3 regions of the Pectobacterium araliae genome follow, and region 2 is predicted to be linked to each of the others. Evidence: predicted binding sites of a transcription regulator. Region 2 holds the regulator's gene; each other region holds the start of a gene.
What was found. Region 2 encodes PurR, which represses purine synthesis genes. Its sites were predicted from a motif close to CANGCAAACGTTTGCNTG; they were not measured.
Positions count from the first base shown of each region.

Region 1: AACH44_RS20640 (nucleobase:cation symporter-2 family protein) is a predicted target of PurR. The motif match lies at 1,834-1,851, and genes of this name have one in related genera.
Region 3: AACH44_RS17000 (nucleoside-specific channel-forming protein Tsx) is a predicted target of PurR. The motif match lies at 1,235-1,252, and genes of this name have one in related genera.

Region 1 covers NZ_AP028908.1:4,553,177-4,556,461, reverse strand. Annotated here, with positions in the region: gene AACH44_RS20645 (AsmA family protein) at 1-228, opposite strand, end outside; gene AACH44_RS20640 (nucleobase:cation symporter-2 family protein) at 386-1,774, opposite strand; gene recG (ATP-dependent DNA helicase RecG) at 1,943-3,285, opposite strand, start outside.
Region 2 covers NZ_AP028908.1:2,572,136-2,575,420, reverse strand. Annotated here, with positions in the region: gene AACH44_RS11600 (group II intron maturase-specific domain-containing protein) at 1-697, shown strand, start outside; gene purR (HTH-type transcriptional repressor PurR) at 819-1,844, opposite strand; gene AACH44_RS11590 (YnhF family membrane protein) at 2,222-2,311, shown strand; gene AACH44_RS11585 (C40 family peptidase) at 2,391-3,242, opposite strand.
Region 3 covers NZ_AP028908.1:3,754,592-3,757,876, forward strand. Annotated here, with positions in the region: gene ampE (beta-lactamase regulator AmpE) at 1-369, opposite strand, end outside; gene ampD (1,6-anhydro-N-acetylmuramyl-L-alanine amidase AmpD) at 366-941, opposite strand; gene AACH44_RS17000 (nucleoside-specific channel-forming protein Tsx) at 1,376-2,236, shown strand; gene nadC (carboxylating nicotinate-nucleotide diphosphorylase) at 2,382-3,272, shown strand.

The sequences.
Region 1 (3,285 bases), 2.0 Mb from region 2:
CGGCGGTTGGTTTTTATGACCAAAACTGACGTCAGTGAGTTGGATATGATCGGCGGTTGACCAGTCATGATTCATTTTGCCCAGTGATAACTGGTAGTCGGTGTTCTGGTTTACCCAATTGCTTACCCAGCCTGCCGCCCAACTGGTTTGCAGTAATACGTATACGACCACCAGCGCTAAAAAGGCCAGTAGCAGCAGGGTCAGCAATAATTTCCCGATAAATTTCATCGTGTCAGTCCATGCCAATCGTCAGGGAGAACTGTTCTTATGCCGCAATTTCCCTGAAGGCTCAATAGGTAATGCTGTTACAGACAGTAAAAAGCGAGCGGTGTTGCATCACCGCTCGCTTTTACATGAATTGAACAGAAATTATTGCGTGCTGGCGCTATTTTTCTTCGTGTGGGAAAACCATATTCAACACGATCGCCGTAATCCCACCAGCGGCAATACCAGAAGACAGTAATGTTTTAATCCAATCCGGCGCAAATTGCAGAATCAACGGCTGCTGTGACACGCCAAGACCAACAGCCAGTGACAGCGCAATAATCATGATTGCGCGACGGTTAAGCGGTTCACGGGACACAATACGTACGCCGGAAGCGGCGATCGTACCAAACATCACGATAGTGGCACCGCCCAGAACGGGCTCTGGAATATGCTGCACAAATCCGCTGACGGCAGGGAACAGCCCCAGTGCGATCAGCATCAGCGAAACCACGAAGCCGACATAGCGGCTGGCAACACCGGTAAGCTGGATGACGCCGTTATTCTGGCCGAAGCACGAGTTAGGGAAGGTATTGAATACAGCAGACAGGCAAGAGTTCAAACCGTTTGCCAGCACGCCGCCTTTCAAGCGTTTCATGTACAGCGGGCCTCTGACTGGCTGCTCAGAAACGTCGGAAGTCGCGGTGATATCACCGATGGTTTCTAACGATGTGACCATGAAGACGAGTATCAGCGGAACCAACAGATTCCAGTCAAAACCTAAACCGTAATACAGCGGCGTGGGCACCATGATGACGGTATCGTGTGGCGCTGGCGTGCTTTCCGGCAGCATTCCCATCAACCAGGCACCCAGATAACCCACCGCCATGGCAATCACCAGCGACGCGACGCGCAGGTAAGGGTTACGCTGGCGGTTAAGCAGAATAATCACCAGCAACACTGCGCCCGCTAATAATAAATTCTTGGGTGCGCCGAAGGTACTATTACCCATTGCGGCATAGCCGCCACCGATGGAGGTCAGGCCGACCTGAATCAGCGACAGACCAATGATCATCACCACAATGCCGGAAACCAGCGGGGTAATGATGCGACGGGTTAAATGCAGGAAACGTGAAAGAATGATTTCGGTGAAGGAAGCAACCATCAGCGTACCGAACAGTGCTGCCATCATCGTGGGAACATCCGCACCACCGTTTTTCAAGGCCAGCCCACCCATAATCAGCGGCGTTACGAAGTTAAAGCTGGTGCCCTGAATAGACAGCAGACCAGAACCGACGGGGCCCCAGGTTTTAATTTGTAGAATAGAGGCCAAGCCGGAAGCGAAAAGCGACATACTGATGATGCGCTGCGTATCCTGAGCGGGTAAACCTAATGCCTGACAGATCAGCAACGCGGGAGTAATCACCGCAACAAACATGGCAAGCAGGTGCTGGCTGGCGGCGAATAGCGTTTGCGGCAGCGGCGGCCTGTCTTCAAGACGATAGATAAGTTCACTGCGCTGAGGGGCGTCAGCGGCTTCTGTTTGGGACGTTTCCGTGGTGGTAGTCATGATGTGAGTGTTGGCGTTCCTGAAACGACAAAGAGCGCATTTTAATGATCTCTTTGCTGAAAGCAAACGTTTGCTAACGCATCTTTTCGATATGAATTTTGTCTGATGAGCAAGACCTTATTATGTAAGGTGATACTTTTAAGAAAAACGAAGAATGCGCTGCTGTGATTAAGCGTTGGTGTAGCGTGCGCGCTCGGGTAGCCAGCGCTCGATTAGCGCAATGGCATGCTCGGGATAGTACTCATGCAGATGGCGAGCAACGCGGTGTACCTGTGGAATCAAATCCCGATCGCGCAGGAGATCGGCCACTTTGAACTCGGCATTACCCGTTTGACGCGTACCTAACAATTCCCCCGGCCCACGAATTTCCAGATCGCGTTGGGCGATGACAAAGCCGTCATTGCTATCGCGGAGTACCTGAAGACGTTTTTGTGCGGTTTTGCTCATGGGCGTTTTATAAAGCAGCACACAGTGGGATGCCACCGCACCGCGTCCGACACGCCCGCGTAATTGGTGCAATTGCGCCAGACCTAGACGTTCTGGGTTTTCAATAATCATCAGGCTAGCATTGGGTACATCAACCCCGACTTCGATGACGGTGGTTGCCACCAGCAGTTGCAGATCCCCCTGTTTAAACGACTGCATTACCGCCTGTTTTTCTTGCGCTTTCATGCGGCCGTGAACCAATCCAACCTTGAGGTTCGGCAGAGCAGCCTTCAGCTCTTCGCTGGTGGCTTCTGCTGCCTGCGCTTCCAAGAGATCGGATTCTTCAATCAGTGTACAGACCCAATAAGCCTGGCGACCTTCCTGCTGACAGGCGCTATTCACACGTTCGATGATGTCGCTGCGGCGTGAGTCTGGTATCGCGACCGTGGTGACAGGGGTTCTACCCGGCGGTAGCTCATCAATAACAGAAGTATCTAGATCGGCATAGGCTGTCATCGCCAGCGTACGGGGAATGGGGGTGGCGGTCATAATCAACTGATGAGGATGAAAACCCTGCTCTTCGCCTTTTTCCCACAGCGCAAGGCGTTGATGCACGCCAAAGCGATGCTGTTCATCAATGATGACCAATGCCAATCCGTTGAATTTCACCTGTTGCTGGAAAATGGCGTGTGTCCCAACAACCATGGAAACCTGGCCGCTAGCAATAGCGTCCTGCTGCGCCTGACGCGCTTTTCCTTTTTGTTTACCAGCTAGCCAACCGACTTCAAGCCCTAATGGTTCGAACCACTGACGAAAATTATGCGCGTGTTGTTCGGCCAATAGCTCTGTTGGTGCCATTAGCGCGACCTGTTTGCCATTGGCAATAGCACGTAATGCGGCCAGCGCGGCGACCAGCGTTTTCCCTGAGCCCACATCACCCTGCACCAGCCGCATCATCGGGAAATCTTTCTCCATATCCGTTTCGATCTCCGCCACGACACGATCTTGTGCCTGCGTGGGGGTGAACGGCAGGGCGGCGAGCAGTTGCTGTTTCAAACTGTCTTTAGCGGGTAGCGGCGACGCTT
Region 2 (3,285 bases):
AATGCCGCAGGGCGGACCGTTGTCGCCGCTACTGTCGAACATTCTGCTGGATGAACTGGATAAAGAACTGGAGCGTCGAGGTCACAGCTTCTGTCGCTATGCGGATGACTGCAACATTTACGTGAGCAGTCGCAAAGCAGGCGAGCATATCTTTAGGGCAATCAGGGTGTACCTGAGAGACATACTGAAGCTAAAGGTCAATGAGCAGAAGAGTGCGGTGGCGCGACCGTGGGAGCGTAAGTTCCTGGGATACAGCGTGACACGGCACAAACAGACCCGACTGAAGATCGCAGGGAGCAGTGTCGAGAGGCTGAAGGAGAAGATCCGTAGCCTGACGACAGGGCACGCGACGAAATCAGTGAAAGGCGTAATCAATGAACTCACACCGATACTGCGAGGCTGGATGAGCTACTTCAGATACACGGAAGTAAAAGGAGTTCTGGAGAAGATTGACGGCTGGGTCAGGCGTAAACTGCGCAGTCTACTGTGGCGGCAATGGAAACGAACGTATACGCGAGCCCGAATGCTAATGCGAGCGGGCTTGTGTGAAAAGCGAGCGTGGAGGTCGGCGAGTAACCAGCGAGGAGCGTGGTGGAACGCGGGGTCGAGTCACATGAATGATGCGATAAAGACGGCGCAGTTCAGACGACTCGGCTTGATATCACTAGTGGAGCAGCAACGGCAGTTCCAGAGTTAACATGAACCGCCGTATGCGGAACCGCACGTACGGTGGTGTGAGAGGACGGCGGGAGTAATCTCGCCTCCTACTCGATTAGCAGGCGGGAATAAGAACATCGGTCTATGTTGAGTCGCCGAGATTAGCGGCGATAATCGCGAAACGGACCGTCGGCAACCGAGCGACGTTCAATCAACGTCGGATGCACCTCAATGACGTGTGCATCTTCACGCTTGCTGGTAATCCGATCCAGCAACATAGAAAACGCGGATTGGCCCAGACGCTCTTTGGGCTGATGGATGGTGGTTAGTGCGGGCGTAAAGAAGCGCGCGTGGCGGACGTTGTCATAACCGATCACCGAAATATCTTGTGGCACACGTAACCCCAATTCGTCTGCCGCACAAATGGCTCCCATCGCCATGATATCGCCACCACAGAATACCGCGGTAGGTCGCTGCTTTTGCGCGAGAATCTGATGCATGGCTTTATAACCGGATTCCGGTTCAAAATCGCCCCGCACGACCCATTCATCGCGCACGGTAATGTCGGCTTCCTTCAAGGCTTTTAAAAAGCCAAGGTAGCGTCCGTTACCCGTGTTGCGCTCTTGTATTCCAGGGATAGCGCCAATATCCCGATGACCGCGTTCAATCAGGTAGCGGCCTGCCATATAACCGCCCTCAAAGGCGTTATCGATGATGGTATCGGTAAAATCGCTGTGCATTTGTCCCCAGTCCATGACGACCATAGGAATGCTGCGATAATCTTCCAACATGCCCAATAACTCTGGCGGGTACTCGGCACACATGACCAGCAGGCCGTCGACGCGTTTTTGCGCCAGCATCGAGAGATAAGCGCGCTGTTTGCCGATATCGTTATGAGAATTACACAGCACCAGCGTGTAGCCTTTGGCATAACAGCTGTTTTCGACCGCTTCAATGATCTCGGCGAAATAGGGCGCTTCGCTGGATGTAGCCAGCAAGCCGATAGATTTAGTGTGATTAACTTTAAGGCTACGGGCGACGGCGCTAGGCGAATAGTGCAATTCCTTGATTGCTGCCCTGACGGCTGCCTTAGTCTCTTCGGCGACGAAACGTGTTTTATTGATCACGTGCGATACGGTTGTGGTGGAAACGCCAGCACGTTTTGCCACATCTTTAATCGTTGCCATCTAAAAATGACTCCTGAACTTACCTGTTACAGACGTAAGTATATTGTTAATCGTTTGCCTACGTTTAAAGTTCTTCTTCTAAGCTAAAAAACAGGATTTCAGAAGGAGAATGCCGAATGTTATACCGAAGGGATCTGGCTTGACGTTTTTCGACTGGCACGCAGCGCTTTCATAAACAGCGGATTGTGTCCGATTTATCATGAAAGTGAAAGGGCTAATTTATACTATTAGTGATGCATGCGTCGGAGATTTTTCGTTAGAATTATGAAAGAATCGTAATAACCCTATTATTTGTCGCTTTATTGTCTCAGTGGGTTCGGCTGTAAATGATAGTGTCTTTTTTCAGATGAAATTTGTTTGCTAATAAGGAGTGGCCTATGGATACCGATTTGAAGATGTCTTTGCTGACAACGGTTGGCTCGTTGGCTGTGATCATCACGTTTAGTTTCATTGCGGTGTTGAACTAACCTTCAGTGTTTCTGCGCATTCAGACAGGGTTATTGCACAGAATCTGTCTGAATACGCTTCTGTTCGGCGTGCTATCGCTTAACGAATGGTCTGTGGCGTCACCACGCGACGCGCCCCTACATAATGCTCCTGCCAATAATCCTCACTTAGCTTGCTGATGCGAATATCTGAACCGGTACGCGGTGACTGGATAAATTTGCCTTCTCCCAGATAAACCCCGACGTGATCGGCGGCACCACGATTATTGATGCGGAAAAAGACCAGATCACCACTTTCCAGCTCACTTTTTTTAATCGGTGCGGCATCACGCAGATGGTACATCTCGTTCGCGGTACGTGGGATTGGGATCTTAACGACGTCTTTATAGGCGTAATAGACCAGTCCGCTACAGTCGAAACCGGTAAAAGGCGATGATCCGCCCCAGTGGTAAGGCTTACCGATCTGGCTCATCAGTTTATTCATTGCTGTCGTTTTGGCGTGTTGATAGCGTTTTTTATGCGCTGTGCTCAGCGCCATCCCCTTTTCTGTGGGCGCTGGATTTTTATCCACTTTTCCTTTGAGCGCGGTCTTCTTCAACTCGGTTTTGACTCTGGTCTGTGCGATTGTCTGCCTATCCTCTTCAGGCTTTAGCTTTTTAAGGTTTTTTTTCACTAGTGCAGGCGTGCTGCTTTGCGTCCGGGATAGCTTCTTTTCTACTGGTTTGTTAGCCGTACGGGGTTTGAATTTATTGCTGACGGTGGTCGGTTCTGGCTTTTTACTTTTGATTGGTGCTGGTGATTTAGCAGTACCCTTTGTTTGACGGTTTTTCTTATTCGTTTCTTCAACGACGCTTTTCTTCGGCGTAGAATGCGGGGTATGCGGCGCAGCCTGAACGATGTTCAGGGATAGGTTACTGAAAAATAATATAAAAAGAGTAATAAATAAGCGCATAATAAAAGTGACCGAACATAATCCTTAACTCGCTCAATCCGCA
Region 3 (3,285 bases), 1.2 Mb from region 2:
TGCACCAACGGGTAAACCGTGAATCAACGCCAATTCCTCCGCCATTTCTCGGCTGGCATCCGCCTCGCCGCGCTGTGCCGCCTGCAAATAGCACCGATAGTGCTGACGAATCTCACCCGCACCAATACACATCAGGCTGATCACAATCCACAACAGAAGGGAAACCAGACCAAACAGAATGCCGCTCGTTAGCCACAACAGTCCCGCCACGATGCCCATACTGCATAGCGTCAGGAACAACGTTTGAAATAAAGAGGGAGAGGGAACGTGTCGGAACACAACGCCAAGCCGATGATCAATCTGCCAATGCTCCCCCTGTTTGAACAACCGTTCCCATGCGAGCGTAAGCAACAGTGTAAACAGCGTCATTGATCGAGACTCCTTTTATTTTCTATCCAGTTTTCTTGCAGCAGATGATGATAACCGTCCCAGTCAAATGCCGGGCCGGGGTCGGTTTTACGGCCCGGAGCGATGTCGCTATGTCCGGTAATTCGCGGCAGTGTAATAGGATAAGCCCGCATTAACAGGCGTGTAATCGCAACCAGTGAGTGATACTGCGCCATGGTAAAAGGCAGCGTATCCGTCCCTTCCAGCTCAATGCCAATAGAGAAATCATTACAGCGTTCACGGCCTTCAAACACCGAAACGCCAGCATGCCAGGCGCGCTGGTCGAAAGACACATACTGCGTGGTTTGCCCATCGCGACGAATCAGGCAGTGTGCCGCGACGCGTAAATGGGAAATATCAGCGAAATAGGGATGCGCAGTGGGGTCCAAAGTAGCCGTAAACAACTGGTCAATATACGGGCCGCCAAACTCACCCGGCGGCAGACTGATATTGTGAATCACCAGTAAGGAAGGCACCTCATTATTCGGACGACCATCATGATGCGGCGAAGGCGTGTGTGTAATGTCGGATAACCAGCCATTTTCCAAAAACATCGGCGATAACCTCGCATCGTATCGTTTGCCGGCTGAATCAGGCGAAAAAGCTCATTTCTGGCGTAAAAACTAATTTCAGGTGTAAAACCATATAGCCAAAAGTCCTTGTATCCAAGATACCATGTTTCACGCCATGCTATCTATTCAACTCGGTATCAATAGGCTTTACCATTCATTCAGTGATGCTCCCATCAATTTTCTGCCCGCATTCAATTTCTCGCCCTTTTCCACAAGGGAAAATACCAACATTATTTTGTGACAAAAATCACATTAAAAATGTAACACACCAATGGAAAGCAATCGTTTTCGTGCATTACATCTATTTTTACTTAAAATGCATGACAAAATTATCTTCTGATTTTTTTAGGTATTACCAAAGCTTATTTTACAACCTTACGCACAACGCACATGACGTCTAACATAGGGTACTTAACATGAAGAAAACTTTCGCCGCAGGCGCCTTGCTGGCACTGTCCTGCTCAATGCCTGCCCTTGCCGACAGCAATAAAGCCGAATACCTGTCCGACTGGTGGCATCAGAGTATTAACGTCGTCGGCAGCGCCCACACCCGTTTTGGACCGCAACTGAACAGCACGACCTACCTGGAATACGAAGCGTTTGCACGTAAAGACTGGTTCGATTTCTACGGCTACGCCGATGCGCCTAAATTTTTTGGTGGCGATCCCGACAGCCGTGGTATTTGGGACAAAGGCTCTCCGCTGTTTGTCGAGATCGAACCACGCTTCTCGATTGATAAACTGACAGGGGCTGACCTGAGCTTTGGTCCGTTTAAAGAGTGGTACATCGCCAATAACGTGATTTACGATCAGGGTCGCAACAGCGGTTCACGCCAAAGCACCTGGTACATGGGCTTAGGCACCGATATTGATACCGGCACCGATCTGTCTCTCTCAGTAAACGGCTATGCCAAATACCAATGGCAGAATTACGGCGCGGCGAACGAAAACGAATGGGACGGCTACCGCGTAAAAGTGAAATACTCTTACCCGCTGGGTTCTGTGCTGGGCGGCAATGTCTCGTATATCAGCTTCACCAATTTCGATTTTGGTTCAGAACTGCGTGATAAATCGAATGCAAGCCGCACCAACAACTCCATTGCCTCCAGCCATATTCTGGCGCTGGGCTACGACCACTGGCACTACTCTTTCGTCGCTCGTTATTTCCACAATGGCGGCCAATGGGCTGATGGCGCAGAACTCAATTTCGGCAAAGGTCCGTTTGAAGTGAAATCTACCGGCTGGGGCTACTACCTGGTTGTTGGTTACAACTTCTAAAATCGCATCCCTTTTCCGGCGGATATCAGTATTCGTCGGAAATACAAATAACATTAACATATTGAATTATAATAACTATTCATTCTGGATGTCCTGATATAAACAAGGTAGCATAGACCTCCGAATCCCCCTTCGGAGTTTTGTCATGTCAACGCGTCGCTACAGTCAGGAACAACGCCAACAAGCCTTGCTCGCTCGTATTGCACAAGATATCCCCGCCAGCGTGCAACTGGCACTGCGTGAAGATTTAGGTGGCATCGTCGATGCTAATCAAGATATTACCGCCCTTCTGTTACCCGACAATGAGACCGTCAGCGCACGTATTATCACGCGTGAAGCGGGTATATTCTGCGGCACGCGCTGGATTGAGGAAGTCTTTTCTCAATTAGGCAACACGACAACGATCATCTGGCACGTTACCGATGGCGACGCTATCACTCCCAACCAAACGCTGTGTGACATCACAGGCCCAGCCAAACAGCTCCTGACCGGTGAACGCACAGCGCTGAATTTTCTGCAAACGCTGTCCGGCGTCGCAACCGAAGTCAGCCGCTATGTTGCCGTATTGCAGGGAACGCGCACTCGACTGCTGGATACCCGCAAGACGCTGCCGGGGCTGCGAACCGCGCTGAAATACGCCGTATCATGCGGCGGTGGCGACAACCATCGTCTTGGTCTATCCGATGCATTCCTGATCAAGGAAAACCATATCATCGCTGCTGGCTCAATCAAAAATGCGGTAGAAAAAGCGCAGGCTTTACGCAGCGATGTACCGGTCGAAGTTGAAGTCGAATCGCTGGATGAGTTACAGCAAGCGCTAGAGGCTGGCGCAGATATCATTATGCTGGATAATTTTAGTCTGGATAGCATTCGGGAAGCGGTTGGCTTAACGCAAGGTCATGCGCTGCTGGAAATATCCGGCAATGTCACGCTCGACACACTGCGTGGCTATGCGGAAACTGGCGTGGACTATATCTCGGTGGGCGCATTAACCAAGCACGTACAGGCACTGGATTTATCCATGCGCTTTATTTAATCGCTTCTCTATT